2 regions of the Gorillibacterium sp. CAU 1737 genome follow, and region 1 is predicted to be linked to the other one. Evidence: predicted binding sites of a transcription regulator. Region 1 holds the regulator's gene; the other holds the start of a gene.

Region 1 (15,274 bases):
GCCCGGTAACGGCCACCTACAAGGAAGAACCGGCTACCGTTTTGCTGTAAGCAAACCGTTAAAAAAATCGGCAAACGAGCCGTTTATGCCCGCCGTCGATCCGGTATGAAACCTTCTCCCCCGACACAAAATGAACGTACCGCTAGAGGTGATGACGGGGGGGACGGACGACATGTTCAAGGAGTTGTTCGCCAGCATGAATGAAGCGCTGGACGGCATCTTGACGGATTACGCGGATGCGAACGAATCGGAGTTTGTGGATCTGGGCCGACAGCTTCGGCAATTAAAGTCCATGAGCGACAGTTGTCTGGAGGAATGGCTGCAGTTTGAGGAACGACTCGCGAGCTGCCGCACTTTGATGGGGGAGGAAGAGGTCTTCCCGGAACCCGCTTCATGCCTTGCTGTTGGTTCCTCCGAGGAGACCGAATTCGAACAGCCTCCTGAATCGGAACATTTTGGTAAGGGGCAGGGATACTACAAGCTGTCCATGTTTTCGGAAGCAGCTCAGTCGTTTGAACGGCTGATCTCCGATTATCCCGATTTCATCCACGGCCGTGTTTACTTGGCTATGGCGTATCTTCGACTGGGGGAGCTCGAGGATGCATATCGTCATTTCAAGTGGCTGGTGCCCATGACGAACAATGCAAGGCTGAAAGCCATTTCCTACAGCGCCATGGGTTGTATCCAAATTCAACATCAAAATCTTGATCAAGCATATCGCTACTTCAAGCTGGCGGATCAAACCGACTCATCCTGCATGGAGCCCATGCTGTGGATGAAAGAATTTTGGCCTTATCGCAGGACATGATGTCCTGCTTTTTCTTTTGAATAAAGAACAATTGTTTGGTATGCTTAAAGCAGAGTGGAAAACCCGCTTTTGCATAAGGAAGGATTTGATCGGCCGGAATGAAATTCGCGGTTTTGGATTTTGAAACTACCGGAGGCCAGCCTGCCGATTCCATCATTCAGGTTGGTCTTGTTATTATAGAGAACGAACAGATTGTGGACCGGTATTCGACTTTGGTTCGGCCGGAGATGGCGATCCCCCCCTTTATTACGTCGCTTACCGGGATCGACGATGCCATGGTTGCAGAGGCACCTCCCATTGAACAAGTCATTGGGGAGATGCAGCCCTATTTGCAGGACAGTGTGCTGGTTGCCCATAACGCCGGGTTTGACTATGCGTTTCTCCAACGGGCGTTGGAGGACAGCGGCTACTTCAAGTTCAGCGGGATGGTCCTGGATACGCTGGATATGGCCCGCATTTGCTTCCCAACGGTTCCAAGCCTCGCGCTTGGAAATCTATGTGAAACGCTGTCCATCCCGCATGAGCGCCCGCACCAGGCCGATTCGGATGCGGAAGCGACCGCTCTCCTCTGGCTGAAGTGCCTGAATCGGTTTCAGGAGCTGCCCTTGCTTACGGTTCAACGGATCGCCTCCATTTTCCGGGATGATCCGTCTGACTTCGCTTGGTTTATCGATCAGGAAGCGGCCCGCAAGGAACGGTCTACGGCTCTTGATCCCGATGCTTCGGAGTACTTCCGGCAATTTGCGCTTGCCGTCAAGGATTGGGGGACAGAGCCGTTTGAGCGGGATGAAGCGGAGGCCAAGCGGCTTCTCGGATTGTCGTTTCCCGACTTCTACGAGAAGATCAAGGAGGCGCTTAAGGAACGGTTTGCGGTCTTTGAGGAGCGTCCGGCTCAGGACCAGATGACGGAAGAAGTCGCCTCCGCCTTTGAGGATAGTTCTCATTTGCTGGTGGAAGCCGGGACCGGGACAGGCAAATCACTGGGCTATCTATTGCCTGCCCTTTATTATGGCATTCGCGAAGAGAAAAAAGTCATCGTCAGCACGCACACCATCAACCTGCAGGAGCAGCTGCGGCAGAGAGACCTCCCGTTATTGCAGGATATCTTCCCCGTCGACTTCCGGGTCGCTCTTCTGAAAGGGCGGAGTCATTACCTGTGTCTGCGCAAGTATGAGCAGAAACTCACCTATGCGGAATATGAGCATGGCCGAGAAGATCGCCTCATGGCCGCGCAGATGGTTACGTGGTTGACGGACTCCGAACGGGGAGAGGACGAAGAGCTGCACTTTGGACGCAACGGCTTGGACTTCTGGCGTTCCGTCTCAAGCGATGCGGACTCTTGCTTGAACCGCAGTTGTCCCTGGTTCAAGAAATGCTTTTACCATCGGGCGCGATCCGATGCGTCGGAAGCGGACCTCATCATCACGAATCACTCGCTACTCTTTACCGATATTAAGGCGGAGCATCGGATTCTCCCGGGCTTCAAACACCTTGTGGTAGACGAAGCGCACAACTTTGAGGAAGTTGCCGTGAAGCACCTGGGTACCGAGATCTCGTGGTACTCTTATGTGAACGCCATCACGCAACTGTTTCGAGATGGACGCTCCGGGCAGCTGCCATTTGTCCGAAACCGGCTGCTTCACGCGGACGATGTGCCCCGGGAAAAGGCAGGAGCTTGGGTGGAAGCGATCGACGACCTGCAGCCTGCCCTTCTGGACATCCGCGAACGCTGGGACGAGCTGGCAGGACTGTTGTATGAAAGCCTCGCCCATTCCGGCGGGGATGCCACGGAGGGGCCGCTTACGAAGCGCATTCCCGAGAGTCCAAAGCCCATAGGCTGGGGAACACTCCTGGACCGGGAAGAGGAGCTTTATGCCCGACTGAGCTCCGTCCTCAAAACGCTCGATAAGCTGCTCCTCGAAATGAAGGAGCAAGAAGAAGTGATGGACCTTCAAGGGCTCGTCACCAACATGGGCGGAAGCGTCAAGGAGCTGTACCGGCATCGGGATGCGGTTCGTTTCTTCCTGAAGCAGGCGGACTCGAACTATGTGTACTGGATGGAAGGGGCCGCACAGCAGAAGGTAAAATCCCTCCAGCTGATGGCTGTTCCCGTCGATGTGAGCTACCTGCTCCGCGATGCTTTCTTCAGTGTGAAGGACAGTGTCATCTTGACCTCCGCTACCTTGTCAGTAGGCAAAACCTTCGACTATATCACCGATCAGCTCGGCCTTCGCAAGTCGGCTGAGGAGAACCGGCTGCGTACGGTCATGCTGCCTTCTCCCTTCCAGTACCGCAAGCAGGCGCTCATGATCATCCCGCGAAACTTTCCGGTGATGAAGGGCATTCGCGGCGAAGAAGAGTTTACCGCAGCGCTGACGGATTCACTCGCGGATGTAGCCAAGGCGATGGAAGGGCGCATGCTCGTGCTGTTCACCTCTTATCGCATGCTGCGCCAGGTGCACAGTGTGTTGAAGGAACGGTTGACCCCGGAGGGGATTCAAGTGCTCGGGCAGGGCATCGACAGCACGAGCCGAAGCAAGTTAGTTCGCCTCTTCCAAGGCTCGGGCACGAGCATTCTGCTGGGCACGAGCAGCTTCTGGGAGGGTGTCGACATCCCAGGAGACGCCCTGAGCTGCCTCGCCATCGTTCGCCTGCCCTTCCAGCCGCCGAATCATCCGGTGGTGGAGGCGAAGAGCGAGCGGATCAAGGAAGCGGGCGGGAATCCCTTTATGAAGCTGTCTGTCCCGCAAGCGGTCATCCGCTTTAAGCAGGGCTTCGGGAGGCTCGTGCGGACGACGAAGGACAAAGGCGTTGTGTTGGTATACGATACTCGCATTCTGGAAACGTATTATGGGAAGCATTTTCTGTATTCACTGCCGGGTCCGAAGATCGAGCACATGAATGTCCATCAGCTGGTTCCGCGCATACACGAATGGATGGAAGGGGAAGAAGAAGCATGAAGACGACGACAGAGAAAATATCGGAAGCGGTGGTTCGCCGGCTTCCCGTGTACTTGCGTTACTTGACCGAGCTGCTCACCAATGGCGTTCAGACCGTATCCTCCCAGGATCTCGGCCGACGTCTCGACCTCAACCCGGCTCAGATTCGCAAGGACCTCGCCTACTTTGGAGATTTCGGCAAGAAGGGCATCGGCTACGACGTCGAGTACCTGATCGAGAAGATCCGTCAGATCCTCAAGCTGGATCGCGACATCGCGGTCGCCCTTGTGGGTGCCGGGAACCTCGGGAAGGCCCTCAGCAATTACAACGTCTACCTGAACGACAACATGCGCATCGTCGCATTGTTTGACTCTCATCCTTCCACCGTTGGCACGCACATCAATAACCTGGCCGTGCAGCCAATGGAGGAAATGAGCGATTCGGTCAAGCAGCTTCACGTTCGCGTCGGGATCATCACCGTTCCGGGATCGGAAGCCCAAAAGGTGGCGGATGACCTTGTTCAAGCCGGGGTGGAAGCGATCCTGTCGTTTGCACCTGCCATCATCAAGGTGAAGGAAGGCGTTCGCGTTCATTACGCAGACTTCACCACCGAGCTGCAGAGCTTGGCCTTCTATCTGGAATAGACCCACCCACAGCATGCAAAAAAGGCTATCTCGTCCGGAGTTGTTTCCGGGAGGTAGCCTTTCTTTTGCAAAAGATGGGTTAAGCGATTAAGCGTAACGAAGAATGATGCTGTCAAGAATGTTAGCCACACGCTCGCAAGCGTCGGTTGCTTCTTCGAGCCGCTCGTACACTTCCTTGATCTTGAAGTCGCTGTACGGATCGGTTGGCGAGATGAAGATGTGGCGGATGCCTTCGCGAAGCAGGCGGTCGCCTTCATTTTCCAGGCTGTTGATGATGACCGTGTGCTCGCTGATCTGATTGTACTTCTTCTTAGACAGAAGCTTCAGCGCTTCAACGATGTGCTCGCAGGCGCTGACGATTACTTCGGAGAATTTCAACATATACTCGTCAGATTTCTCGATGTTCAAGTAATCAAAACGAGCCGATGTTTCTTCAATGTAGTCGATGACATCGTCCATCTTGTTGGCCAGGTCCATGATATCTTCACGGTCGAGCGGAGTGATGAACACCTTGTTCAAGCCGCGGTAGATGATATGCGAGATGTTATCGCCTTTGTGTTCCAGGTCCTTGAGCTGATCGATGTAGGTTACGGGAGGCTTGGCCCCGCTCATCGCTTCGCGGAACAGCTTGGCCGCTACCAGGGTGTTTTCAGCGGCTTCCTGAAGCAACCCGAAAAAGTCCGTATCGCTTTTCTTTTGAAACATGTGCCTTTGCTCCTTTTTTGACTAGAAAATGGAACCCTTGTGCCAGGATGGACGAGCTTGAGATTCCTAATTGTAAAGGTAACATAAACGTTCGGCCCTGCGCAATGCATCCCGTTTACAATTGCATGGACAATCCCTCGGCTTGCCTTGCTTTTGACGGGTTCGCGTTGTACATTGGGAAGGAAGCCTCATGGAAAGGATTCGGTGGAATGAAACGGATACTCGTGAAAAATGGACTTTTTCTAACGGGGAGCGAACAAGCTCCTGTTCTTCATGGCTCCATGATCGTCGAAGGCGATCGCATTGCTTATTTGGGAGAATCAGTGCCCGCCGAGGAGCTGGCGAAGGGCTTTGATGAGACGGTGGATGGTAAGCATCGTCTGTATATGCCGGGCCTAGTCAATACTCATGGGCACGCTGCCATGTCTCTCCTGCGAGGAGTAGGCGATGATCTGGCCTTGCAGGTTTGGCTGGAGGAGAAAATGTGGCCGAACGAAGCTCGTTTTACAGCAGAGGATATTCGCGTCGGCTCGCTTTTGTCGATCGTGGAGATGCTCAAGTTCGGCACGACCGCGTTCGTCGATATGTACGACCATATGGATGAGGTCGCAAGAGCGGTGGAGCAGTCGGGAATGCGCGGCTGCCTGGCTCGCGGCGTCATCGGGCTATGCCCGCCGGATGTTCAGGACGCCAAGCTGCAGGAGGCCATTCGCTTCGCCAGGGAATGGAACGGAGCGGCAAACGGCCGGATCACCACCATGATCTCGCCGCATGCTCCGTATACCTGCCCGCCGGATTACATTCTGCGCTTTGTCGAAGCCTCGCATGAGCTCGGCCTTCCGATTCATACGCACATGTCGGAGACGGCCCGCGAGGTTGCCCAAAATGAACAGGAATACGGGCTCCGGCCGGTGGAACACCTGGAGAAGCTCGGCGTGTTTGACCGCCCCAGCCTGGTGGCGCACGGCGTTCACCTGAATGAGCGGGAAATTGAGATTCTCGCTCGCCATGATGTGCGCGTCTCGCACAATCCGGGAAGCAACCTGAAGCTGGCAAGCGGCATCGCCCCCGTGCCGGAGCTGCTTCGAGCCGGCGTCAAGGTATCGCTTGGCACGGACGGTCCGGCCAGCAACAACAACCTTGACCTGTTCGAGGAAATGCGGCTTGCTGCGCTCCTTCACAAAGGAACAAGCGGAGACCCGACGGCTGTGCCTGCCGTGACGGCGTTCCACATGGCAACCTCCATGGGAGCGGAGTCCATCTGGCTGAAAGACACGGGCGTCTTGGAAGCAGGCCGGAAGGCGGACTTCATCGCCCTGGACATCGACCAGCCTCACTTTGAACCGGCCTCGAACTACCTTTCGCACGTCGTCTATTCCGCATCCGCCAAAGATGTGACGGACGTGTGGGTGGACGGGGTGCAGCTCGTTTGCGGCGGAGAATGCTTGACCCTGGATGAAGAGAAGATCAAAGCCGAGTTCCGTCTTCGCTATGCGAAGCTGATGCAGGGCTGATGGAGCTTCGGATATCGAGAAGGAGTCGTTCGGGAAGGCGGACCGGATTGAAAATCTCCTTGATCGTGATCGCGGCTGTCCTGCTTCTGTTGGTTCTCGCTTATCGATTTTATCTTTCGATCCAATCCGATATCTGGGATGAAGAAAAGGTCGCCATTGCAACAGCCAAGAGCCAAACCTCACTCCAGAGCGTGACGCAGGTGGATCCCTTTGTCGGGGATGTGCCGATGATGGTCGTCCAAGGAACCGATTCAGAGGGGCGGAACATCTTCGTCTGGGTTTCGGGTGACCAAACCCATACCGAGTATGCGGACAACGGGATTACCAAGGAGAGCGTCCGCACTCAAACCCTGGAGCAGAATCCCGGAGCTGAGCTCATGCGGATTGTCCCAGGCGTCTACAATGACGAGTATGCCTGGCAGTCTTTCTATCGGGTAAAAGGAGAAGATGGGAAGAAGCGGCTTTATTACAGCTTTTATCGATTTACCGACGGCAAGCTGCTGGATCGCTGGCTCTTGTCCCTGCAATAACTAGTTGTTCAGAGAATCCCTGGAGAGGTTTCCGGGGATTTTTTCTGTTTTCTACGTGAAAAAGCCAGCAATCAGTATATACATGTGATATACTATTATCTATCATCATAATATATACAAGAGAGGCGGACGTGAATGAAGCTCAAAGTGTTGCCAATTCTGATCGCATTGCTAACTTCCGGCACCCTTCTCTTCGGCGGATGGTTTATGTATCGCAGCTATGCGATGGAGAATCCCTTGAAGGAGATTATCCAGCAGAATGCCGGAGTGGAGCAGGCACAAGTCGCCATTACCAATCAACAGGTTGTTGTCTCCCTGCAGTTGACCAACGGGGCAAGTCTCCGAGCCATAGATGAATCCATTCGCAAGGATGGAGAGGCCTATTTGAAAGGAAAAGAACTCAAGCTGCAGATTACCAGCAACAGCACGAGCGAGCTCGAAGATTGGTGGTCAAATTCCCTTTTCGGGGTAGCTCAAGCCATGGATACGAAGCAATATGCGGAGATTCCGCAGCTACTGAAGAATGAAGCCAAGACGCTTCCCGGTTTGGATGTTCAAACCGAGATGGATTCCACCTCGGTCTACGTTCGACTGAGTGACGGGACTCACAGCAAGTATGTCATTCTGCCGCGAACGCCGGCGACGGTGGGGGTGTGGCCAAATGAGTAAGCTTTGGAAAGAGCTCGTCGTTGGAACCTTGATCTCTGTTCTTGTCTTCCTGGCTTTTATCGGAGTAAACATCGTTCCGTTTCTGACGCTGGCGGTACTTGTCTCGGCATTCTTCCTATTTGCAAGACCGAAGGGCGGGGCCATTGCAGCCACCGTAGAACGTAAATCGAAGCCTCGCACGCCGTCTTACTTGACGTTTGACGACATCGGCGGACAGGATCGTGCCAAGAACGAGCTCAAGGAAGCACTCGACTTCCTCATTCGTCATGACGAGATTAAGAAGTTCGGGATTCGGCCTTTGAAGGGAATTTTGCTTGAAGGACCTCCCGGAACCGGGAAAACGCTCATGGCCAAGGCAGCGGCTCATTATACGAATTCCGTCTTTGTGTCGGCTTCGGGGAGCGAGTTTGTGGAGATGTATGTTGGAGTCGGCGCGAGCCGCGTGCGCGACTTGTTTAAGGATGCCCGAACCCGCGCACAGAAGGAAAACAAGGACAGCGCCATCGTCTTCATCGACGAAATTGACGTCATTGGCGGCAAGCGGGACGGCGGACAGCATCGCGAATACGATCAGACGCTGAACCAGCTGCTGACCGAGATGGATGGGATTCATACTTCCGAGACGCCGCGGGTTTTCATCATGGCGGCAACTAACCGCAAGGAGATGCTGGACAGCGCTTTGCTTCGCCCTGGCCGGTTCGACCGTCAGATTCAGGTCGACCTGCCGGACAAGAAGGGACGCTTGCACATTCTGAGCATTCATGCGAAGAATAAACCGCTTGCGCTTAATGTCGATCTGGAAAAGGTAGCAGAGGAGTCGTATCATTTTTCGGGTGCCCAATTGGAGAGCCTGATGAATGAGGCGGCGGTCTATGCCATGCGGGAAGACAGCGATGTGATTGAGCATCGCCATCTGTCGGCAGCCGTCGATAAGGTTCTGATGGGGGAACGCTCCGACCGGGAAAGCACCAAGCAGGAGCGGGAACGGGTAGCCTTGCACGAATTGGGCCATGCCATCATGGCGGAAGCCGTGAAGCCCGGATCCGTGTCCCAGGTTGCGCTCAGCCCGCGCGGACAAGCGCTCGGCTATGTACGTCACAACCCGCAGGACGATCAATATCTCTACACCAAGCAGGAGCTGGAGCACCGGATCATGGTTGCACTTGGCGGTGCCGTAGCCGAGGAGATGTTCTATGGCGGCCGCAGCACCGGCTCTCGAAATGACTTCGAGCAAGTGTTGAACCTGGTCAAGATGATGATGGATTCCGGATTGACAGATCTTGGCATCGTAGATCGCGCGATGGTAACCCAGGAAGAGTTGATGAAGGAGAATGACCATATCATCCGTGAGCTTACGGCCACAACCCGTGAGCTTCTGGAGCGCAATCGTCCGGTGTTCCTTCAGTCGCTGGACATTCTGGTCAAGGAAGAAGTACTGTCGGGCGACCAGTTCCGCAGCCTTCTCGAACGAATTACCCAAAAGACGACAGCTTGAAGCAGCTGTCGTCTTTTTTTATTCCTTTCGACCAGGGAGGACGCAGAAGGTGCATACTACCCATTGAATGATAAGGGAACGTGAAGGGCCAAACTGGGGAGAGAAACGGTGGCTTTTTTGTGAAGCGAGGCGAAAAGCGTGGAAAAAGGGTGAAAATTTTGCGAAAACCATGTATCATTTAAGATGTTGTGTTTTGCATGCTTGGCGTGCAAGACTGATCGGCATTTCCTTTTCAAGATTATAATAAAGCGGGTGGGAGATCCTATGAAGTTTAGCAAAATCGGTTTAGTCGGCGTCGGCACGGTCGGACAAGGCATCGCGGAGATGCTGGCGAAGAGCGGCCTCGACGTCTACATGCTTGAGCATTCAGATGAAAAACTCGATAACGCCATCGCAGCCATCAGCAATGGCTTGGACAAGCAAATTGAGAAATGGGGCATCACCAATTCCGAGAAGAAATTGATCCTCGGCCATCTGCGCAAGGCGGAATCGCTGGAGAGCCTCGCATCGTGTCAACTCGTCATTGAGAGCACCACGGAAGATCTCGATAACAAGAAGGCCATCATTCGCAAGCTTGACGAGGCGTGTGCTCCCGATGTAGTCATCGCCAGCACGACCTCGACGCTCAGCTTGTCGGAGCTGGCTACGGTGTGTACCCATCCGGAACGCGTCATCGGCATGCACTTCCTGATTCCGATGACGGAGATCGACGTAGTGGAGGTCGTTCGCGGCATCCGCACCTCGGATGAAACGATCAACGCTGCCCGCATCTTCCTGGAAGAAACGCTCCACAAGAAGGGAATTCAAGTGCAAGAATCCCCGGGTCTCGTGACCACGCGCCTGATCTGCACGCTGATTAACGAAGCCGTAGCTGTTTTGGCCGAAGGCATCGCAACGGCCGAAGACATTGATGCTTCCATGCGGGACGGCTACGACTTGAAATACGGACCGCTCGAAATGTGCGACCGGTTTGGCCTGGATTCGACTCATGCGGCACTGAACCGGATGTTCAAGGAATATGGCGAACTGAAATATCGCCCCAATTACCTGCTGAAGAAGATGGTTCGCGCCGGACAACTCGGCGTGAAGACCGGTGAAGGGTTCTTCCGCTATAACAAGGATGGTGTTCGTCAATGAAGGTACTTGTAATTAACTCGGGAAGCTCTTCCCTCAAATACCAGCTGTATGATATGACCACGGAAGCCGTTCTCGCCAAGGGTCTTGTCGAACGGATCGGGATGGATTCGTCCATCCTCACCCATAAGCCGACCGGCAAGGAATCCGTCACGGAAGTGAGCGAAATCCTCGAACATAACATGGCGATCCGCAAGGTGCTGGACAAGCTGACGGACAAGGTATGCGGCGTGTTGGAGTCGATCGAAGAGATCGACGCGATCGGCCACCGTGTCGTTCACGGAGGCGAAACCTTCAAGCAGTCGGCTCTGGTGGATGGCGATGCCAAGCACGAGATCCGCAAGCTCATCGACCTGGCTCCTCTGCACAACCCGGCAGCCATGATGGGGATTAACGCTTCGGAAGCCAACATGCCAGGTGTTCCGCAAGTGGTGGTTTTCGATACGGCTTTCCACCAAACGATGCCGGAAAAATCGTACCTCTACCCGATTCCGCGCGTGCTCTATAACAAATACAAGGTTCGCCGCTATGGCGCACACGGTACTTCTCATGCTTACGTGAGTGAGAAAGCAGCTGAGTATTTGGGCAAGCCGATCGAATCCCTGAAGATCATCACCTGTCACATCGGCAACGGTGCAAGCCTCACGGCAGTTGACGGCGGGATCTCGGTGGATACTTCCATGGGCATGACCCCGCTGGAAGGCCTCATGATGGGGACCCGCAGCGGCGACCTGGATCCGGCTATCGTTCCGTTCGTCATGAACAAGGAAGACCTGACGGTGAACGAAGTCAATTCCATGTTGAACAAGCACAGCGGACTGCTCGCCATCTCCGGCACTTCGAGCGACATGCGTGATATTACCGATGGCATGCAAGCGGGCGAACCGAATGCCACCCTTGCATTCGAAATGTATGAATATCGTCTGCGCAAATACGTCGGTGCTTATGCAGCGGCTATGAACGGCGTGGACGTCATCGTGTTCACGGCGGGTATTGGGGAAAACTCCATCATCGTTCGCGAGAAGGTTTGTGAAAACCTGACCTACCTCGGTGTTGAGCTCGACAAATCGTTGAACGCCATTCGTTCGGATGATCCGCGCCGCATCTCCACGGAGAATTCCAAGGTGGAAGTCCTCGTCATTCCGACGAACGAAGAGCTCATGATCGCTCGGGATACCTTCCGAATCGTCAGCGAGCAATAGGCTGAATGTTCGGGTCAAGCGACTGCATCTTCGCTCGACAGACCGAGACGAGACGTCCAGACCGATTCCTCCGGAATCGGTCTTTCTTTGGCGCGAAGGGATTGAATAAGCATTCATCAGTGCGTGGAAGCGTCGAAGCAGTAGCAGAATAGTGGCCCGGCGTGCAAACCGAGCTTCGATTCGGTACAATGAAGCCATCTGTGCCCATGGATAGGAACGGGGAAAGAAGAAGGAGGACATTATGGCAGCAAAAAGCACGATCAGCGAAGTAAAGCATCATGTCGGACAAGAAGTCCGAATCGGCTGCTGGCTGAACAACAAGCGGTCCAGCGGTAAAATTCAATTCCTTCAACTGCGCGATGGATCCGGCTACATTCAAGCCGTCGTCGTGAAGAGCGAAGTGTCGGAGGACGTGTGGAATGACGCCAAGTCCTTGACGCAAGAGAGCTCGCTCTATGTAACGGGTATCGTACGAGAAGACGAACGAAGCCAAAGCGGCTTCGAGCTCAGCGTCACCGGAGTTGAAATCATTCAGGTCACGACGGATTACCCCATCACGCCAAAGGAGCACGGTGTTGATTTCCTTATGGATCACCGTCATCTTTGGCTGCGCAGCACTCGTCAACGCGCCGTGCTGATTATCCGTGCCCAAATCATTCGTTCAGTTCAACAGTTCTTTGACGAGCGCGGCTTTAAACTCGTGGACCCGCCGATCTTGACGCCTTCCTCCTGTGAGGGCACGACGGAGCTCTTCCATACGAAGTATTTTGAAGAAGATGCTTTCCTTACCCAAAGCGGGCAGTTGTATATGGAAGCCGCTGCCATGGCTCTTGGCAAAGTATACTCCTTCGGCCCAACCTTCCGCGCTGAGAAGTCCAAGACTCGCCGCCACTTGATCGAGTTCTGGATGATCGAGCCGGAGATGGCGTTCACGGATCTCTTCGAAAGCCTGGAGGTTCAAGAGCAATTCGTTTCTTATGTGGTTCAATCTGTCGTAGCCAACTGCCGCCGCGAGCTGGAAACGCTCGAACGCGACATCTCCAAGCTGGAGAAGATTCAAGCCCCGTTCCCGCGCATCACGTATGATGAGGCGATTGAATACTTGAATGCCAACGGCTTTGAGGTTCCGTGGGGTGAAGATTTCGGTGCTCCGCACGAAACGGCCATCGCAGAACGTTACGAACAGCCGGTCTTCATTACCCATTACCCGACTGGCATCAAAGCCTTCTACATGAAGCCGGATCCGAATCGTCCGGAAGTGGTGCTTTGCGCCGATATGATTGCCCCGGAAGGCTATGGGGAAATCATCGGCGGAAGCCAGCGGATTGATGATCCGGAACTGATGGAGCAGCGCTTCAAAGAGCATGAGCTGTCCGATGAAGCTTATCAATGGTACATGGACCTGCGCAAATACGGAACGGTTCCCCACTCGGGCTTCGGTCTTGGCCTGGAGCGCACCGTCGCCTGGATTTGCGGACTCGATCACGTTCGGGAAACGATTCCGTTCCCGCGCCTGCTTTATCGCCTCTATCCCTGATCTAAGGGAGATGATTGCATGAAAGGAACCAAAGCCTCCTCGGGGAAAGCCTTCGAGGAAGGACTGAAGGCGGGCCTCTCCATCACACGATTAGAGGTGCCAACCCTGTTTCTGACCGGTTATCGCGAGTTGGGCTTAAGCGACACGGAAGCGATGCTGCTCCTCCAACTCATGACGTATTTGGACAAGGAAGCCAACGACTTTCCAACACCTGATGAGTTGGGTATGCGGATGTCTGCGACGCCGGAATCGATTATCGGCGGACTGGCTCGCTTGATTAAGAATGACTGGCTGACCATCGAAGAAGGAATCGAGCGTCCGTCTGGAATTCGCTTTGAGCGGTATAGCCTGGACCCGCTCTACGCCAAGCTGGCTGCATGGTGGCGCAAGCGAATAGAGGAAGAAGAGGCGTCCACCTCTGCTGCCTCTCCTCCAGAGACGGGCCAAAACCTCTTCCTCATCTTCGAGAAGGAGTTTGCCCGACCGCTGACACCGATGGAACTGGAGATGATCTCCGGATGGCTTGATCAGGATCGATTCCCGGAGGATTTGATTCTTGCGGCGCTCAAGGAAGCGGTGTTCGCCGGAAAGGTTCATTTCCGATATATCGATCGTATCCTGCTGGAGTGGCAGCGAAATCGAGTGCTGACCGTCGAGCAGGCGAAGGAGCATCGCCAGAAATTCCGCGGACGTTCTTGAAGCCGATGAGTGAACAACAGTCCGCTTTACGGATAGCGAAGAGGCACGATGATTCGCATCAGAAAGCATAAAAAAGCACCCCATGGGGTGCTTTTTTATTTTGAACAATGCCTTCCTATGGGTCTTACCAATGGGGAAGAGGGGGCTACAGGAAAAAATGAAGGCTGCATACTCAAAACTGCCGCTCCTTCAGGGCAAGAGTTCTGCAGCGGAAGAGTTGATGGTCTCTCCAATTTCACGGGAACGTTCCGCGCAGCGAAGAACGGCTTGCTCAATTCCTTCCTGAAAGGAATGACGGGCCAGCGTTTCAAGAGCGGCCTGTGTTGTTCCATTTGGGGATGTCACCTTTCGACGCAGCACCTCAGGAGCTTCACCCGTCTGACGGAGCATGGAGGCTGCGCCCAGCAAGGTGCTGATCGCAAGCTCTTTGGCAGATTCCGAACGGAGTCCGCCCTTTACCCCGCCGGAGACGAGTGCTTCCGCGAAGGCATAGACGTAGGCTGGCCCGCTTCCGGATATGCCGGTGAGAATATGAAGCTGATCTTCTTCGGTAAGCACCGTGTCTCCAATTGCCTGGAAGATGTCGAGCGTCGTTTGCTGGAGCAGGCTTGGCATATCGTGACTGAAGCTGATGCCCGTCATGCCGAGGCCGATGGAAGAGGAAGTATTGGGCATCGTTCTTGCGACGGGAAGGGCTTCACTGCCCACCAGGTGGCGAATGACCTTGATGGACAGCCCGGCAATAACGGAGACGAGCAATTGATCTTCGTGGAAGACACCGCGGTAAGCAGCGAGTGCCTTCGGAGCATCAACGGGCTTCATGGCTACGACGACAACATCAGCTTTTGCCGCCAGCTCGCGTATACGATCGGGATCCTGCTCGGTCGCTACTCCATAAGCGTTATGAAGGTGCTCCAGTTTTTCCTTGTTGGAGCGATTCGTCACCGTGATTGTAGCAGACAGCGCAGGGTATGTGCTCACAAGACCTCGAATAATGGCTTCTGCCATCGATCCGGCGCCAAGAAATAAAATGCGTTGGGTGGTGAGTGCAGCGCTCATGGTTCGTCCTCCTAGGAAAAGGACCCTCGCGATGGAGGGTCCGGCGTGGTTGGGTTTCTTACTCGCGAATTTGCCCGCTTCCATATACGTAATACTTGGTCGTGGTCAGAGCGGGCAAGCCCATCGGACCGCGAGCATGGAGCTTTTGGGTGCTGATGCCGATTTCGGCACCAAAACCGAATTCAAAGCCGTCTGTGAAGCGAGTTGAGGCGTTTTGATAGACCGCCGCTGCATCCACCTCCAGCATGAATTTGCGGGCGTGCTCGGCATTTTCGGTCACGATGCATTCGGAGTGCTGGGTTCCGTATTGATTGATGTGCGCAATCGCGGTCTCCAGAT
Region 2 (15,274 bases), on a different contig from region 1:
CGAATCATCCGGAACAGCTCCAGCGGGACTTGATTTCCCAGCTTATCTCGGGTAATGAGCTTCATATCGTCATAAGTAAATTTCTCTTTCATTCCGGCTTGCTCCCCCTTCTGTCCTGTAGAACCCGCTGCAAGACGATCGCATGGTTATGAACCGGATCGCGAGCGGCATACAGCAAGGTGACAGGCCCTTCCTTCATCATGCGGCCCAACTTGTCCAAGGCAGCTTGTTGCCGTTCAGCCGTCAGCTCTTCCCGATATCGCTCTGCAAAAGCATCAAAGCGCTCAGGCTGATGACCAAACCATTGCCGCAGCCCGGGAGACGGCGCAATATCCTTCAACCAGTCCGACAAGCATGCGTCTTTCTTGAGGATTCCGCGCGGCCAAAGGCGATCCACCAAGACCCGCACCCCATCTTGAGTGAACGGCGGTTCATAGATTCGCTTAATCTGCAGCATCGTTATCCGCGCAAGTCCTGAACGCGAACATTGGTGCTGAACAAGGAGGCATCACTGGTCACCTTGAAGGAGGGATAGGTTGGATCGGCCTCGATCCTCATCGTCTCATCAAACAGGGGACGCTGCTGACGATCCACCACAAACGGGAGTTGAGCTTCCGAAGCCTGAATATCGGTGGGAAGCGGCTCGCTCACAATCTGGATGACCAAGACTCCATTGCAGCCGCAGTCCTGCGTGTCATAAAAGAGCTTGAAGCAGCCAGGCGCTTCTCCCCGCTCCTCACGCAGCTTTTGTTCCGTGTATGCGTTCAGTTCAATCTTCAACGCTTGTCAGCCTCCTTTCGATCACACCATGCGCGGTTCCCTTGGACTTGGCGAAGGAACGCCATCCATTTGGTGCTCCTCCATCCAGGCCCGATAAGCTTCTTCGAGCCCCTCCTCGGTGAAGATCACCGAAGGGAACGAATGCTCCTTCATATAACGGACCGATATCTCATCAAAGCGTCGATCCCGCTCTTCGCCAACCTGCAGGTTCCAGACATCGGCCCCTTCAGAGGTGTGGCGGGTCAACTCCTCCCAGGTAAGCGGCTTCCGGGATACCAGCAGCCGCCTCACCCCGAAGGAGGGCAGCCCCTCGAACCAGCTGGAGGACTTCCGCTGACGAATGACCTCACCGACGACAATCATCGCGGGATGCTCGAAAGGGTCTTGTTCCAGCTGATCCGCTATCGTGGCGATCGTCCCGGTCCGGACTCGTTGTCTGCCCCAGGTAGCCCACTCAAGTATAGCGACGGGCATGTCGCACGGGACACCCTGCTCCTGCAACTTCGCACCGATTACCCGCAGGTTCTCTACCCCCATATAGAAGCAGAGGGTTCCCCCTTGAACAAGCGGAGCGAAGTCCTCTAACAGCTCATCTCTTTGCCGATGGGCCGTGGCGAGTGTTACCCTGCCGCTCTCTCCCCGTTGGGTTAACGAAAATCCGGCATAGGTGCTTGCAGCGGATGCAGCGGTGATTCCCGGTACGACCTCATAGTCGATTCCGTGCTGCTCCAGCTCGTGGATTTCCTCCGCCACTCGCCCAAAGATCGCTGGGTCGCCGCCTTTGAGCCGCACGACCTGCTTCCCCTCTTGGGCATATCGCACCAGCAGCCGGTTGATCTCGGCTTGCCTGAGCGTATGAGACTTCGGCAGCTTCCCGCAATAGATGAATTCTGCCTGAGGCGGTGTAAGGTGCAGCAAGAGCGGATGAACGAGCCGGTCGTACAGGACGACATCGGCGCGTTCAAGGAACCGCTTGCCCTTCAGCGTCATCAGCTCAGGATCGCCTGAGCCGGCTCCAACCAAGTAGACTTTTCCCATGGCTTATGCCCACACATAAACATCGTCTTGCTCGATTTCAACCTCGAACGTGGGAACCTGCCCTTCATCCGGCTCCTGAACCTTGCCGGTCAGAAGCGAGATTTTCCAGTCGTACAAGGGGCAGTAGACATATTCACCAGAGACGGTACCCTCCGCCAGCGGTCCTTGTCGGTAGGGGCTCACATTCTCCAGGGCCTTGATCCGGCCGTCGCTTAGGCGAAACACGGCGATCTTCTTATCATCGACTGTCATCGCAAACCCAATTCTCGGAGGAAGCTCCTCCACCTTGGCTACGTAAACCCTTCTCTTCACCATGCCCGTTATCCCCTTCCCACCGTATAGAGCTCTCGTTGAAGCTGCTTGCTGTCCACGGCTTTCTTCCACGGATTGACGCGCTTGCCTTCAACGGCTTCATCCAGCCGCTGCAGCAGCTCCGCACGCTTGCTGACGTCAAGCAAGAGATCCTTCACATGCTGGAAGCCCATTCGAATGAGCCAAGGGGCGGTGCGCTCAGCATAAACACCCGTTTCGCGATAATATTGCAGCATGGCTCCGCAGATGTCGATGACCTCCTGCTCCGTCGCAACGGTCGTCAACAGTTGAGCCTCCCGCACCTCGGTTCCGCCGTTGCCTCCAATGTAAATTTGGAAGCCGTTCTCGACGCCGATCACGCCAAAGTCCTTCACCGCGGATTCCGCACAGCTTCTCGGGCAGGCCGAGACCCCCATCTTGAACTTATGCGGCGTATCGATGAATTCGAAGCGCTCCTCGAGCTTGATGCCCAAGCTCATCGAGTCCTGTGTGCCGAAGCGGCAGAAGGCGGCGCCTACACAGGTCTTCACCGAGCGAACCGCCTTGGCGTAGGCTTGCGCCGAGGTCATGTCCAACTCTTCCCACATCTTCGGCAGGTCTTCCTTCTTCACGCCGTAGAGGCCGATCCGCTGGCTGCCCGTCACCTTCACGAGGGGAACGTCGTATTTCTCCGCCACCTTAGCGATCTTCATGAGCTGCTCTGGCGTGGTTTGACCACCGCGCATGCGAGGAATGACCGAGAAAGTGCCGTCGTTCTGAATGTTGGCATGCAGCCGTTCGTTGACAAAGCGGGAAGCCACTTCATCCGCATGCTCCTTGGGGAAAGCGACGTTCAGGTAGAAATTGATCGCCGGGCGGCATTTCGGGCAGCCTTCCGGGTTGCGGAAGCCCAGCTCCCGGTAAACCTCCTGGGAGGTGGTGAGGCCTTTTTCATGAATCTGCACGACGATTTGATCCCGCGACAGGTCGGTGCAGCCGCAGATGCCGGTCGGCGCCGTGCTCGCCTTGTCCCCAAGCACATAAGCGAGCAGATCGCCGATCATGCCCTTGCATTTCCCGCAGGAGCCGCCGGCTTTGGTCACCTTGGTGACTTCGGCGACGGAGGTGAGCCCTTTCTCGCGGACGGCCGTCAGGATCGTGCCCTTCGTGACGCCGTTGCAGCCGCAGACGGTCTCGTCATCCGCCCATTGGGTGACGTCGTTGTCCGCTGCACCGGCCGCCCCGCCGCAGCCGCCGGACGACAGCAAGGAAACCGAGGTTAATGCCGAGATGTCCTGCTTTTGCTTGAGCATTTTGAAATAACGATTTTCTTCCGATGTGTCCCCATACAGCACAATGCCGATTACGTTGTTGTCTTGAACAAAGAGCTTCTTGTAGCTGTTCGCCAATCCGTCGTAGGCCTCGATGCTGCGGATGCCTTCGCTTTCCCGGATGATGCCGGCCGAGAACAAGTCACAGCCCGATACCTTAAGCGAGGTATACGTGGTGCTTCCCGCATAGGGAGCTGTTTCACGTTCCGTTAAGAAATCGGCCAGTACCTTGCCTTGCTCAAACAGAGGAGCGACCAGCCCGTACACCTTGCCGGCATGCTCCGCACATTCGCCAACAGCATACACGCCTGGGGCTGAAGTCTCCATCCAATCGTTCACGACGATGCCCCGATTGACTGCAAGTCCTGCCTGGCGTGCCAGTGCGGTCTCGGGACGAATGCCGACTGCCATGACGACCATGTCCGCCTCGATCTGCGAACCGTCGCTGAACTCCAGCCCCGTTACACGGGTTTCCCCCAGAATGCGAACCGTTCTCTTCTCCATAAGGAACTGGAGTCCTTGCTTCTCCAGATCAGCTCGTAGCAGCTCTCCGGCCTTCTCATTCAATTGCGTTTCCATCAGCCATTTTTCCAGGTGAATGACCGTCACGTCCATGCCCTGGTCCACAAGCCCTTTGGCTGCCTCCAGACCGAGCAAGCCGCCGCCGATGACTGCTGCTTTCTTGTAGGTTTTGGCGCGGTTGAGCATATCGAGCGTATCGTCAATGGTACGGAACCCGATGACGCCTTCCAGCTTGGAGCCTTCTACTGGAAGAATAAAAGACCGGGACCCGGTCGCGATGATGCACTTGTCATAATGGACTTCCCTGCCGCTTTGGGTGATCACTTTCTTCGCTTCCGGTTGAAGATCCACCGCAGGGTCGTGATGAATCAGCTCGATCTGGTTCTCTTCATACCATTGCATCGGATTGGTGATAATCTCTTCGACCGTCATCTTGTTCTGCAATACATTCGACAGCATGATGCGATTGTAGTTGGGGTAGCTTTCTTCTCCGATGATAGTCAATTCGTACCGCTCGGCATCTCGATCCAAGATTTCCTCGATCGTTCTCACGCCGGCCATCCCGTTTCCGATCAGAAGCAGCTTTTCCTTCGTCATGGTGCACCTCTCCGACTTGTGATGGATTTCACTTTGTTTGTATCTCCAAGGTATCACAATCCGGATAGACCGCCTATTAGGGGATTCTCTACATTTTCGGCTGCACATGCCAAAAAGGACGGTGAGCACCGTCCTGGGATTCCTGCTTCTATGCGATTTTGGGTCTGGATACGACAGCCTTGCCCATTCGAAATTAGGGATTTCCCTTATGCGTCGAACAGCTTTCGCTTCATGACATAAGTCACGAGCTCCGAGCGGCTCTTGATGTTCAGCTTCTCCATGATCTTCGCCTTGTGGGCTTCGACGGTCTTCACCGAAATGAACAGCTGCTCGGCGATTTCCTTGTTGCCATATCCCTTGGCGATGAGCGGCAGCACTTCGAGCTCGCGCTTGGACAGCAGCTCCAAGGGGTCCTGCTCCGGTTCTTCGGGGTCTCCCTTCATCCATTCGCGGACGAGAGATTTCGCCATCTTCGGATGAATATAGGTATCCCCGGCATGAACGGTGCGAATGGCGAACAAGAGTTCCTCCTCCGGTGTACTCTTGAGCACGTAGCCCGAAGCCCCGTTCTTCAAGACATGAAACAGGTACTCCTCATCGTCATACATGGTGAGAATCAAGATTTTGGTATCGGGAAAATCCGCTTTTATCTTCTTCGTCGCTTCCAGTCCACCCTCGCCAGGCGGCATGCTGAGGTCCATGATCAGAACGTCCGGCTGGTGTCGAGCTACCGCCTCATAGGCTTCTTGGCCGTCCGCAGCTGTCCCGACCACCTCCATATCCGGCTGGAAGTTCAGGATCATGGAAAATCCGCTTCGAACCACGGCATGATCATCGGCCACGACCAGCTTCATTTCAGTCCCTCCTTCCTAATTCCGGTCCGCAGCCGGTACGCGTAAGGTGATGCTTGTCCCTTCGTTCGGCCTGGATTGAAGGTGAAAGACTCCGTTCACCAGCTCCGCCCGCTCTCTCATTCCGTAGAGGCCAAGCCCGGTACCGATTGGAGCAGCATTGGGGTGAAATCCCGTCCCGTGGTCCTCGACTACCAGCTCCAGGACTTCATCCCGTTCGGTCAAGGTAACGGTTACGCTGTCTACCTCGGCATACTTCAGGGCATTCAGCACCGCTTCCTGACAAACCCGGTACACAACCGTTTCTATCTCGCTGCTGTACCGCTTGCGAGGCAAGCTTGGCCGAAAATCGATGAGGAGCCCGTAGCGCTGCTCCATGCGCTTGAAATGCGACTTAAAGGCGGCTTCGAGTCCAAAATCATCGAGCGTCGCGGGGCGCAGCTCCACCGACAGATTGCGGATGTCATCGAGAAGGCGGGTCATCAGCGCCTCGGTTTGATTCATCTTCTTCAGAAGCGCTTCCTCCTTCGTCAGATGCTTCAACACCCGCACGTCGACGACCGCGCTCATCAGCTCCTGTGCCACACTGTCGTGCAGCTCCCGAGACAAGCGTCTCCGTTCCTTCTCCTGCGCCTCGATGACATGCTTCATCATCCGGTTCTGATACAGCTTCTCCTGATTTTGATATAAGGTGGATATGTTCCTCAAGCTATAGGCAAAGACTTCTTCGTCCGCGTCGATTCGCTGGATAGCAGCGGCATACGGAAACGTGCCCTGCTCTGGAAGGGTCAGCAACAATTGATGAACCGCTGCATTCTGCTGACGAGCATCGAGAAAGCTTCGTTCGATCTGATTGCCAACACCCGCTGCAAGCAACTCTTCCGCGGAAGAGTTGCTTGCCAAGGGGATGCCGGACTCGTCAAAAAGGAAGATCGCATCCTTTGTCGATTGAAACAGTCGATCGGCCCATCCGTCGATGGGTCCTCTTCCGTGGTTCGTCAATTCGGCATCATTTCCTTCCCGTTCAAGTCCATGAGACCGAAGCGAACCCGTTCCTGCAGCTCCGCAAGTGACCGCTCGTCCACCCGGCGCTCGTCCCGATAAGCCCCAAGCAGAATTCCTTCCACCCGGCCTTCATGCCACACCGGGACGGCGACCAGACTGGTCAGCTCCTCCAGCTTGATGATCGGATATTGAAACAAGTCCTCCGCCAGGATCAAGTCGGGAACCGATGATATCAGAAAGGGCTTTCCCGTCTTAAAGACAATGCCGGGGACTCCTCTGCCCGATTGCAGAACCACTTTCCGAATGCGTTCCCCAAGATTACCCGAAAGGAACTTCCATTTAATCACATAGTGATGCTCGGCCGGCTCGACAAGTGCCAGCGCGAGCAGATCATATCCCAGAGTAAGCCGCAGCTCGTTCAGCTCGACTTGAATTCCGGTTTCGTCCATCCTGTGCCCCTCCATCACAACCTCAATTGCTCCCGCTATTGTAACACAAGCGAAAGGGATATGCCGTTGAGGGGTGATTAGGGAATTCCCTTATTTGTCGAATCCGCAAGCGATGCTCAAAAGGTCATGAGCAGCCCTCGGTTCGCTTCGAGTGCCGAGCGGTACAGGTCGATCAGCTCATCGAACGCATCCAGCAGCTCATCTTCGGACAGCTCGTCTAGCAGCTCCTCCGACAGGTCCAACTCATCCAGTGAGATCGATTCTCTTGCCGAAGCCAGCTCCTTCAACCGGGTGGGGATCTCTTCTGCATCAAGGAATCCCATTCCCATTCTTCCAGGATCGAGCGTGAACGAACCGCTTGTAAAAGGAATGCCTACCACATACGTTTCCCCGTTCGATAAAGAATCGCAAGCTTCAAGAACCTCGGCCAGAGGCTGCCAAAGATAAGAAAGCCCTCGCTCCTCGTCGGACGAATAATACTTAGCCAAAGCAAAGTCCGCATACTCCTGGACTCCCTTGGTACGAATTTCATCCTGCCAATCGTCCTCCAGCTCCTCCCCGCTGTAAGGCGAAAGGATAACAGCGCGATGAGTTTCGATGAACGCTCCAAGCAAATCGACTTCATCTGCAAGTGCGGCTTCCCGAAGGACGGGAGCCAATTCCTGATGAAACGAGGCGGTGTCGAACAGAAATGCTTTGTGATCCATGCTCATGGTAATCCCTCTTTCTCGTATGAAAGTGTGTAATTTCTCTCTAACATTACCATAACCCACCATTTCGACAAGATTTTTTTACTAAGTGAACCCCACCCTTCTATAAGGCGGTTAAATAGCGAGTTGGATATCTTCAACTGGTATGCGGTAAATAGGAACTTCGGGCCATGTTGGCCCGAAGCAGGATTGTGGTTTTGAGGTAAAATATGTATGCTATTGACTATAAACTTAATACTTATCGTTACTATTTTGTGCAGGAGGGAACTATGAAAAATTATGCTCAGGTTTATGTGAAAAGTAGCTTCGAGGCGGCAGAATTTTATTGCAAAGCTTTTGGCGCAGAAATTACATTTGAAGTGAAAAATGAAACCGAAACTGCTTATGCGCACTGTGAATTATCCGTGAATGGTGAAGGTTTTTTAGCATTGAGCGAAGCTGCAAACCCTTGTGACATAACCATGGTTCACAAAATGAAATGGGAAACCATGACGTTTAATGTTTTTGAGATGGGAAGCGAAGAAGCGGTCCATAATGCCTTTACGATTTTGAGTGACGGCGGTGTTATTATTCATCCCATTCAAGAAGTTCCGTGGAGCAAATGTTGTGCGACTGTTCTTGATAAATTTGGAGTGTGTTGGTGGATTGCAATTTAATAGCAAAATAAGCACTTAGCTATACAGAGGGTCGGGGGCGTGGGAATATTGAATATTACATTTGAAAGAGCATCACTTGATGATGTAAAAGACATTATTGAAGTGAAAAATAAAAGTTTTTATGAAGACTATCTTAACTATGGAGAAAGTCGCGGTTATAACAACACCGTGGAAGGCATAACAAGAACAGTTCAAGAAAGAATCGTCTATAAAATACAGGCATACGGAGATATGATTGGATATATCAGTATAACGAAGAATAGCGAAGATGATTTTTACCTAAATTGCTTATGCGTTGTTCCTGAATACGAGAATAAAGGGATTGGACAGATGGCCATGACGTTTATGGAAAATCAGTTCCCGCTAGCAAAACACTGGTCATTAGAAGCACTGGCTGATAAAGAACGAAATCACAATTTTTACAAAAAGCACGGTTATCAACTAACAAATGAATATATGGATGGTGCTGTTAAAATTGTATTGTTTGAAAAATGGGCGCAGTAGTCGCCTTTAAATAGGCTGTAAGGAGGCAACGATGAACATAACAGAAATCGATTTAGAGGTTGAAGATATAGAATGGTATGGTATTGATGAAAATGGTAGAATCGCTCAATTTACATCAGGCGGAAGTAAGAGAGTTCCTGAATGTATAAGGGAATCTAGAGAGAGACTCAATGCCGTGTGTGAGCATTTTGAGAATCTCAATCCTAACCTTGAAGAAGAAGTTACATTTAGTGAAGAAACACCCAGTCTCCCCAGAAAAGAATATCTACAAGAATGTAAAAAAACAGCTCAAAAAGGTTTGTATTGCTTTGATATTTCGGATGAACAAGATCCTAAAGGTGAATATAGGCTTATTTGTAAACCATCTAGCGAATTGCGGATTTCCGATTTACCCGAGACGATACAAAGCATTTTACGAAACTACATAATACCCAATAGTAACTTCAGCAATAATAAAATGATTTTCATCTAGGCATCCCTATGACGCCCGCACTGTGGTGGTTTCTCATTTGTATTTAAGCATACTTATGTTAGTCTCAAATACAATTTCATTATTTTTCAATAAGTTTAAAGGCAATTAGTTCATAAGATTTGTCAGCTTTCTCAGAATACTGATAGATTTCTTCACGTTGAGCCGGAGTTAGTTCCTTGTAAAAAGGGTGGTCTGCAATTTTATTGAATTGCTGTATTTGAATCACAACAATAGTTTGATTCCACGGAGTGTTATATTTCACACCTTCTCTGTATATACCCAATTCTTTATATACTCTTGTTGTATAACAAGTCTTTCCCTGATTCAATCGGTTAACAATCGAAGAATATTCATTTTCTGGGAAAGTCATTGTACCTTGCTCCATTTTCTTCTCTCGCTTTCGTTGAGAAATTGCAACTAACGTTTTTGTATTCCCGAACCCGTGAGGCTTAAAGTCCGCCGCGACATGTTTTTTCTCCTTCAGTTCTTGGGCAGTTTCGCTTAACGTTCTTGTGTTCACGAGCCCGAGAGGCTTAAGGCAGCGTAGCTGCCAGGTCGGAGACTTAGCCTCGCGGAGGTTATTCGCCTGATTCCACTTTTAGGCACTTCCCACTTAGGGCGAATCAAGGAGCGTAAGCCCCGCAGCGTAAATACGGTGTTATAGGATTTACCGACTTCTATGAAATTTCATAATAGATGTTTTCATTCTAACTTAGAATAATATGCGATACTTTTTTTGAGTTTTTTGTTGCTAATAAATATTGTGCATAATAACTGTCTGACTCTTTATCTAATTCTCCAATCCTACTTTCATCAGTTATGAAGCCAATGTAAAGGGAACGCTCACCAATATTGTAAGTAATATACCATTCTGAATCTAAATCTGACCAAGTATCTTCAGTAGGTTCCCCTAGTATATTTATTACTTCATGCTTTGTTAGTTCATTTCCACCAATTCCTATAGTTAAAACTTTTGAATTCTCATTTATATCAAATTCGAAATAGTAAGTGATATTACCATAAACATAGAAAGTAGATTCTCCAATTGTATCTACATAATCCGGATCACCAATTTTAGCTATAAGTTCCTCACGAGTTTCTCCTATACAAACTTTACTTTTACCTAAACAACCAATCTCGATATCTATATAATTTAAAATGTCATTTGTAATAGAGGCACTATTGTTATTCATATAACTATTCAGTTTATTAATAAATCTATTTAAATTTACGTTTTTAATCAAACCTTCATTCATTAATTTATCAAATAACTGTAAAAATCCATCGTAAGAATCAGATGTTATACATTGGTTACTTCTAATTGGCAAAGCATTAATATCAGAGAAAGTAGATGGAGTAGCTATAATTGGGATAATTAACTTTTCAGTAATCCATGCGGCACCTAATTCACAAAGGCAAAATTTACTTGTTAGAAAATTGGGAGTGATAAGACAAAAAAAGACTTTAGAAGATTGAATTTTCATTTTGATTGCATTTGGAAATTCGTCTCCAATGGGTATGTTTCCAAGAGAAGAACAAAATATGTCTTGGCTAGGTATATTCATACCTAATTGAAGTAAATCTATAATCTCTTCTGTTAATTCCTTGTCTCTCTCAGAATGGCTAAAGAAATAGGTCATATACAATACACCTTCTATTCTTATAAATAGTATTTTTCGGGATTTCTTATAACGTTGTTGTTTTGCCGAACCCGAGACGAGAGGTTTAAGGTCCATCAGGACAGGGGTGTTCTGCCCCTTAGCCTTGCAGGGTTGTCTGCCTGATTCACCTCACCAAAAATCCTCGAGCAGACCAAGGGAGCGAAAGTGACCGCAGCGGGAATACGGTGTTATCAGAAGTAATCCGCTCTTTTTAAATTATCCTTCACTATCCTCTTCCTCAAAATTGCAACCACATCCAATTGCCTGACCCAAACATTTAGGACACTGTTCCCAGTCACATCCAGGTACATGAAATTCTCCTAATTTAACCATGCATTCTGCACATGTTTCCCTCGTATGTCGTGATCCTACCTCATACTTCTCTTCACCATACCTAATTCGAGGGTATGTCACCCCTCTTATTAGATATTCTTCAATGTATTTTGATTCAATAAAATCTTTAGGAAACATGCGATGTACTTCTTCCGAGTTATAAATAAAAAACTCCTGTTTAAAAAAGCCATCAAATCAGCTTCTTCTTCCCATAATCCTTCATCTATAAAATTATGTAACTCACCATCCAGGAATCTGTAGTGAAATGAAGTTGCAAACTCAAATAAAACTGAATACTTTGCTTTAAGTTCTTGAATCGGTAAATCTACTTCAAAGTGCATCATTTAGTTTCGTAATGCTATGGCTTTCTTAATGGTTTGTACATCGTTCCTATCAAGTGGGAGTTCAAGAATATTAATCATTCTATCCAATGCTAATGAAAATGAGATAGTATTCTTAGGATTATCTATACTTTCATAAATCAGGAATTTATTCGAACGTCTAAGCTTCTCTTTAGTCATTAATTCAATTGACTGTACGATATTTATAAAAGCAATTTTCCATGCCCTGAAGTCCCCTTCAAAGCATGACTATAATAAAGAAGTGAAGAATTCAAAAAATCATACGCGTTCTCAAGTAAATTCATTTTCAGCCTCATAGAAATCTCCCCATAAATTAACCTGGATAATTTCTGATAACATTCTTGTATTCCCGAACCGAGAGGCTTAAGGCGGTCAGGCCGGGTGGCCCCACCACTTAGCCTCGTAGGATTGTCTGCCTGATCAACTTCTCCGAAAAAACTCGGGCAGACCAAGAGAACGAAAGCGATCGTAGCGAGAATACGGTGTTATGTAACATTCTTAGTTAATCTCCTCCCAAATCTTCTTTATACGTAACTTGCAAATAGACTTGAATAAAACATTCCCTAATTGGAACTGCTAAACGCCAAATCTCACTATCACTAGGTGGTTTATACAAATGGAAATGTGTAAAAATACCTTTGATGATTAAAGAAAAATAATATATCAACCAGTTTAAATAATAAATCGTTGATTCAGATGCTAATGAAGCTTTGCCTCCAAGGCCAAGATGTAATATATCATCAGTAAAAGAAAAAGCATGCGATCCAATAACACTGGTACTACTTGAATTGTGAACATAGGCAGAATAATGTTTGTATACATACAATCTCATCTTCGATAGTTCACTAATAATATCTTCAGGTAAACCCACTTTTTTCTCAATTTGAGTAAGTATTTGTTGTAGTTTAGGGCCTCGTAAATATTTATACCAAACCATTTCTGCTTCATCTGTATCTCTGGCTGAAGCATACTTTACAAATATGTCCGTATCAGTAAAAACAATTAACGTAGAGAATACACTTTCAGCAAGTATTCTGATCATTGCTCTAGCTTGAGTATCCAGTCCAGACTCTATTAATCTTATTACAGCCATAGCATTATTAATATTTGCAACAAGAGTCTGAAGAAAAAAATTCGGATCTAAACCGCAGTGTTTTCCATCTAACCAATTTATGTTGATTGGATTTTTATAATTCTCTTGATATGAAGCTAAAGATAAATAGGACAAATTAACAATACCAAGGTATGACAAAGTAAGGTTATCATTATATTTCTTAAATATAATTGACTTGTTGACATTACTAAGACGATGTAAATGATGGATGGAATTAGCTATCTCTCTAAAGTCTACATTAATCAATGATTTCGACTCATGCTTTTTCATTTGGTTGTTGTATTCATTAAGATATTTCTTAATATTCCCCATAACGAATTTACCAATATTAGGATATGACACAAATCTCCTCCTTTCATTGCTTCGAATGTCACATAACGTTTTTGTATTCCCGAGCCCTAGAGGCTTAAGGCAGTTTGCTGCCGGGTGGCTTCGCCACTTAGCCACGCAGGGTTGTCTGCCTGATTAACTCCTCTGAAAATCCTCGGGCAGACCAAGGTTGGCGTCAGCCAACCGAAGCGGGAATATAGTGTTATGTGAAGTTCCACACATCTATGAAATACCGGAAAAGATCCTTATTTACCAACATTAGTTTTGTTATATAATACAATTAATTGGCAATATAATGTAGTCGAATTAAATAGGAGGTTACGTCTATGTCATTTAATTATGAAAATCTTGACACAATCACTCGTCAATTTATGCTTGAGGAATTAGCACTTGATATTTCAAGCAACAATGTCTATCTAAGTCCGAGATTAAACGATAATGGGAAAGTTCGTTATGTGGAAGTTCTAAAAAAAGCATTTACCGATGGCGACGAAATTAAATTGAAAAATGAAATTAATTACGGCCTTTTAAATGCATACGAACAAAGAAAAAAACCTAATGGAGGTTATACGCAAGCAAAAGTACCCATTACTGCAGCTGAAACTCTCGCGGATGGCGAATTTAATAGGTATTACATAAGAGCTCTATGTAGACGTGTTATACAAGAAAATAATAAGAGCATTCAGGTATATCGGGCAAAAGAAGTTGATAGACCTCGCTTTGAATCAGAAATGAAAATTGGATTGGTCATTGATCCTCGAGCAACATTAAAAAGTCTTAGGGAAACAAATAATTTTGATACTATACTGCAAATTCCTTCAGGTCCTAATTCAGGATTAAGTGTAAGAATAATCGAAACTTCAAAAGATGTATCCGCTTAACTTCTGGCCCGCTATGGCGGGCTTTTTTTGACCATTCTGGAATTTCACCTATCGTCTTATTGGCGTATTTCGTTTATACAGCATGTGATGTGGAGTTTGCATCAAATCCAACCCTCGCCCGTTATCTATCGATCTGATCTAGCGGACTCTTGATGTGGCTGACGTCTTTAACGCTGACGTGTGTATAGAGCTCCGTGGTATGGCCGCTCTTGTGTCCCAAAAGTTCTTGAGTGTAACGAATATCAATCCCCCCTCCAGCAAATGCGTAGCAAATGAGTGACGAAGAGCGCGTATGCTTACCTTTTTTGGGACACCGGAGTTGGCTAGAGCCTGTTCGAAAACTTTTTGTGCAACGTCTCGTCTTCCTAAGGTGCCGTCTCCTTCTCCCGAAGCACATGTTCCAAGTAGAATTTTATCGTGCTTATTGCTTGATTCACACTCTAGTTCAATGCCCCTTGCATCGTAACTGCTGAAACGAATCCCTAAAATTCCGTTATCCCGTTTCGTCACAATTATTTCCATAGGCTTTCCCCTCACATTTTATCATACATGCAATTTATTGGTTACAAAAAAGAGACCTTCAAAGTCCAACCAGACTTTGATGCCTCCCGATACTTTCGGCAGTCGCCTATTTAATTCTCTTCCCAATTAGCTTCATTTTAAGGATAATCATTCAACCATGGAGCCCTTTATGTAAAACACCCATATAGGAAACGTTCTGATCCTTAAAAAGATGCAGGACTGCTCGGAATGGGGCAGTCCTGTTTTAGATGCAACGTACCTATGTAAACCAACTTCCTTAAACTTACTCCACGATTTCAAATGTAAACGAGTACGGTTCGGTGGCATCCGGATCAAGCAGGAACGAGTCGATTACTTTCAGTTTCAGCTTGGCGCCCAGCGCAATTTTGTAATTGTGCAGGGCCCCTCCTGCGGAACATCCGAATACCGTAGACGACGCGGTGTAAGGCGGCTTCCGATGTTTGAGAACGCAGAGGTGGCAGCCATTCCCGGCGGTAAACGTTCCATCTTCGTTCCGAGTAATGTTACTCATAAACCGGGTACTTTTGAGCTGTTCCACCTTCTCCTCGATCGTCTTGTCAGCGTGTTCCGTTCGAAAGGCCAAGGCTTCCTGATTGCGCCGCCCGAGCCGGCACCCGCCATTGCGCTCCCAGATCGAAAGGCGCTGTTCCTCCGTCAGAAGCTCGTCCATCTTGTCCACGAACTCCATCTCTGCTTCGCCTCCGCGCCGTTGTGCAATTTGTTCAAAGGGGGCTCTAATATCCTCGGGTATGCCGTCCTTTTGCATCGTCGTGAGCATGCTTTTAAGCCGCAAGGGACATTCTCCTTTTTCTACTGCACCGTTTTGTTCATAAAATCAACGTAA

Evidence for each region. Region 1 encodes Rex, which represses fermentation and respiration genes when NADH is low (regulators of the CRP and FNR family bind a similar motif). Its sites were predicted from a motif close to TTGTGAAATATTTCACAA; they were not measured.
Region 2: a site for Rex is predicted at 4,576-4,593, ahead of nirB (nitrite reductase large subunit NirB). Genes of this name have one in related genera too.

The regions. Positions count from the first base shown of each region.
Region 1 covers NZ_JBDQQO010000011.1:5,529-20,802, reverse strand. Annotated here, with positions in the region: gene panD (aspartate 1-decarboxylase) at 1-50, shown strand, start outside; gene AAFN83_RS19000 (tetratricopeptide repeat protein) at 173-808, shown strand; gene dinG (ATP-dependent DNA helicase DinG) at 907-3,768, shown strand; gene AAFN83_RS18990 (redox-sensing transcriptional repressor Rex) at 3,765-4,391, shown strand; gene AAFN83_RS18985 (DUF47 domain-containing protein) at 4,479-5,096, opposite strand; gene AAFN83_RS18980 (amidohydrolase) at 5,306-6,610, shown strand; gene AAFN83_RS18975 (cell wall elongation regulator TseB-like domain-containing protein) at 6,658-7,140, shown strand; gene AAFN83_RS18970 (hypothetical protein) at 7,276-7,809, shown strand; gene AAFN83_RS18965 (AAA family ATPase) at 7,802-9,304, shown strand; gene AAFN83_RS18960 (3-hydroxyacyl-CoA dehydrogenase family protein) at 9,569-10,441, shown strand; gene AAFN83_RS18955 (acetate/propionate family kinase) at 10,438-11,640, shown strand; gene asnS (asparagine--tRNA ligase) at 11,882-13,177, shown strand; gene AAFN83_RS18945 (DnaD domain protein) at 13,196-13,876, shown strand; gene proC (pyrroline-5-carboxylate reductase) at 14,066-14,935, opposite strand; gene AAFN83_RS18935 (glutamate-5-semialdehyde dehydrogenase) at 14,994-15,274, opposite strand, start outside.
Region 2 covers NZ_JBDQQO010000002.1:31,575-46,848, reverse strand. Annotated here, with positions in the region: gene AAFN83_RS04550 (V4R domain-containing protein) at 1-92, opposite strand, end outside; gene AAFN83_RS04545 (DUF488 domain-containing protein) at 89-457, opposite strand; gene AAFN83_RS04540 (iron-sulfur cluster biosynthesis family protein) at 460-780, opposite strand; gene cobA (uroporphyrinogen-III C-methyltransferase) at 802-1,818, opposite strand; gene nirD (nitrite reductase small subunit NirD) at 1,822-2,133, opposite strand; gene nirB (nitrite reductase large subunit NirB) at 2,139-4,559, opposite strand; gene AAFN83_RS04520 (response regulator transcription factor) at 4,766-5,413, opposite strand; gene AAFN83_RS04515 (sensor histidine kinase) at 5,429-6,412, opposite strand; gene AAFN83_RS04510 (GAF domain-containing protein) at 6,409-6,864, opposite strand; gene AAFN83_RS04505 (hypothetical protein) at 6,981-7,577, opposite strand; gene AAFN83_RS04500 (VOC family protein) at 7,844-8,230, shown strand; gene AAFN83_RS04495 (GNAT family N-acetyltransferase) at 8,270-8,734, shown strand; gene AAFN83_RS04490 (hypothetical protein) at 8,766-9,206, shown strand; gene AAFN83_RS04485 (hypothetical protein) at 9,286-9,591, opposite strand; gene AAFN83_RS04480 (toll/interleukin-1 receptor domain-containing protein) at 9,914-10,846, opposite strand; gene AAFN83_RS04475 (hypothetical protein) at 11,084-11,338, opposite strand; gene AAFN83_RS04470 (hypothetical protein) at 12,065-13,018, opposite strand; gene AAFN83_RS04465 (hypothetical protein) at 13,333-13,887, shown strand; gene AAFN83_RS04460 (hypothetical protein) at 14,693-15,223, opposite strand; gene AAFN83_RS04455 (pyridoxamine 5'-phosphate oxidase family protein) at 15,241-15,274, opposite strand, start outside.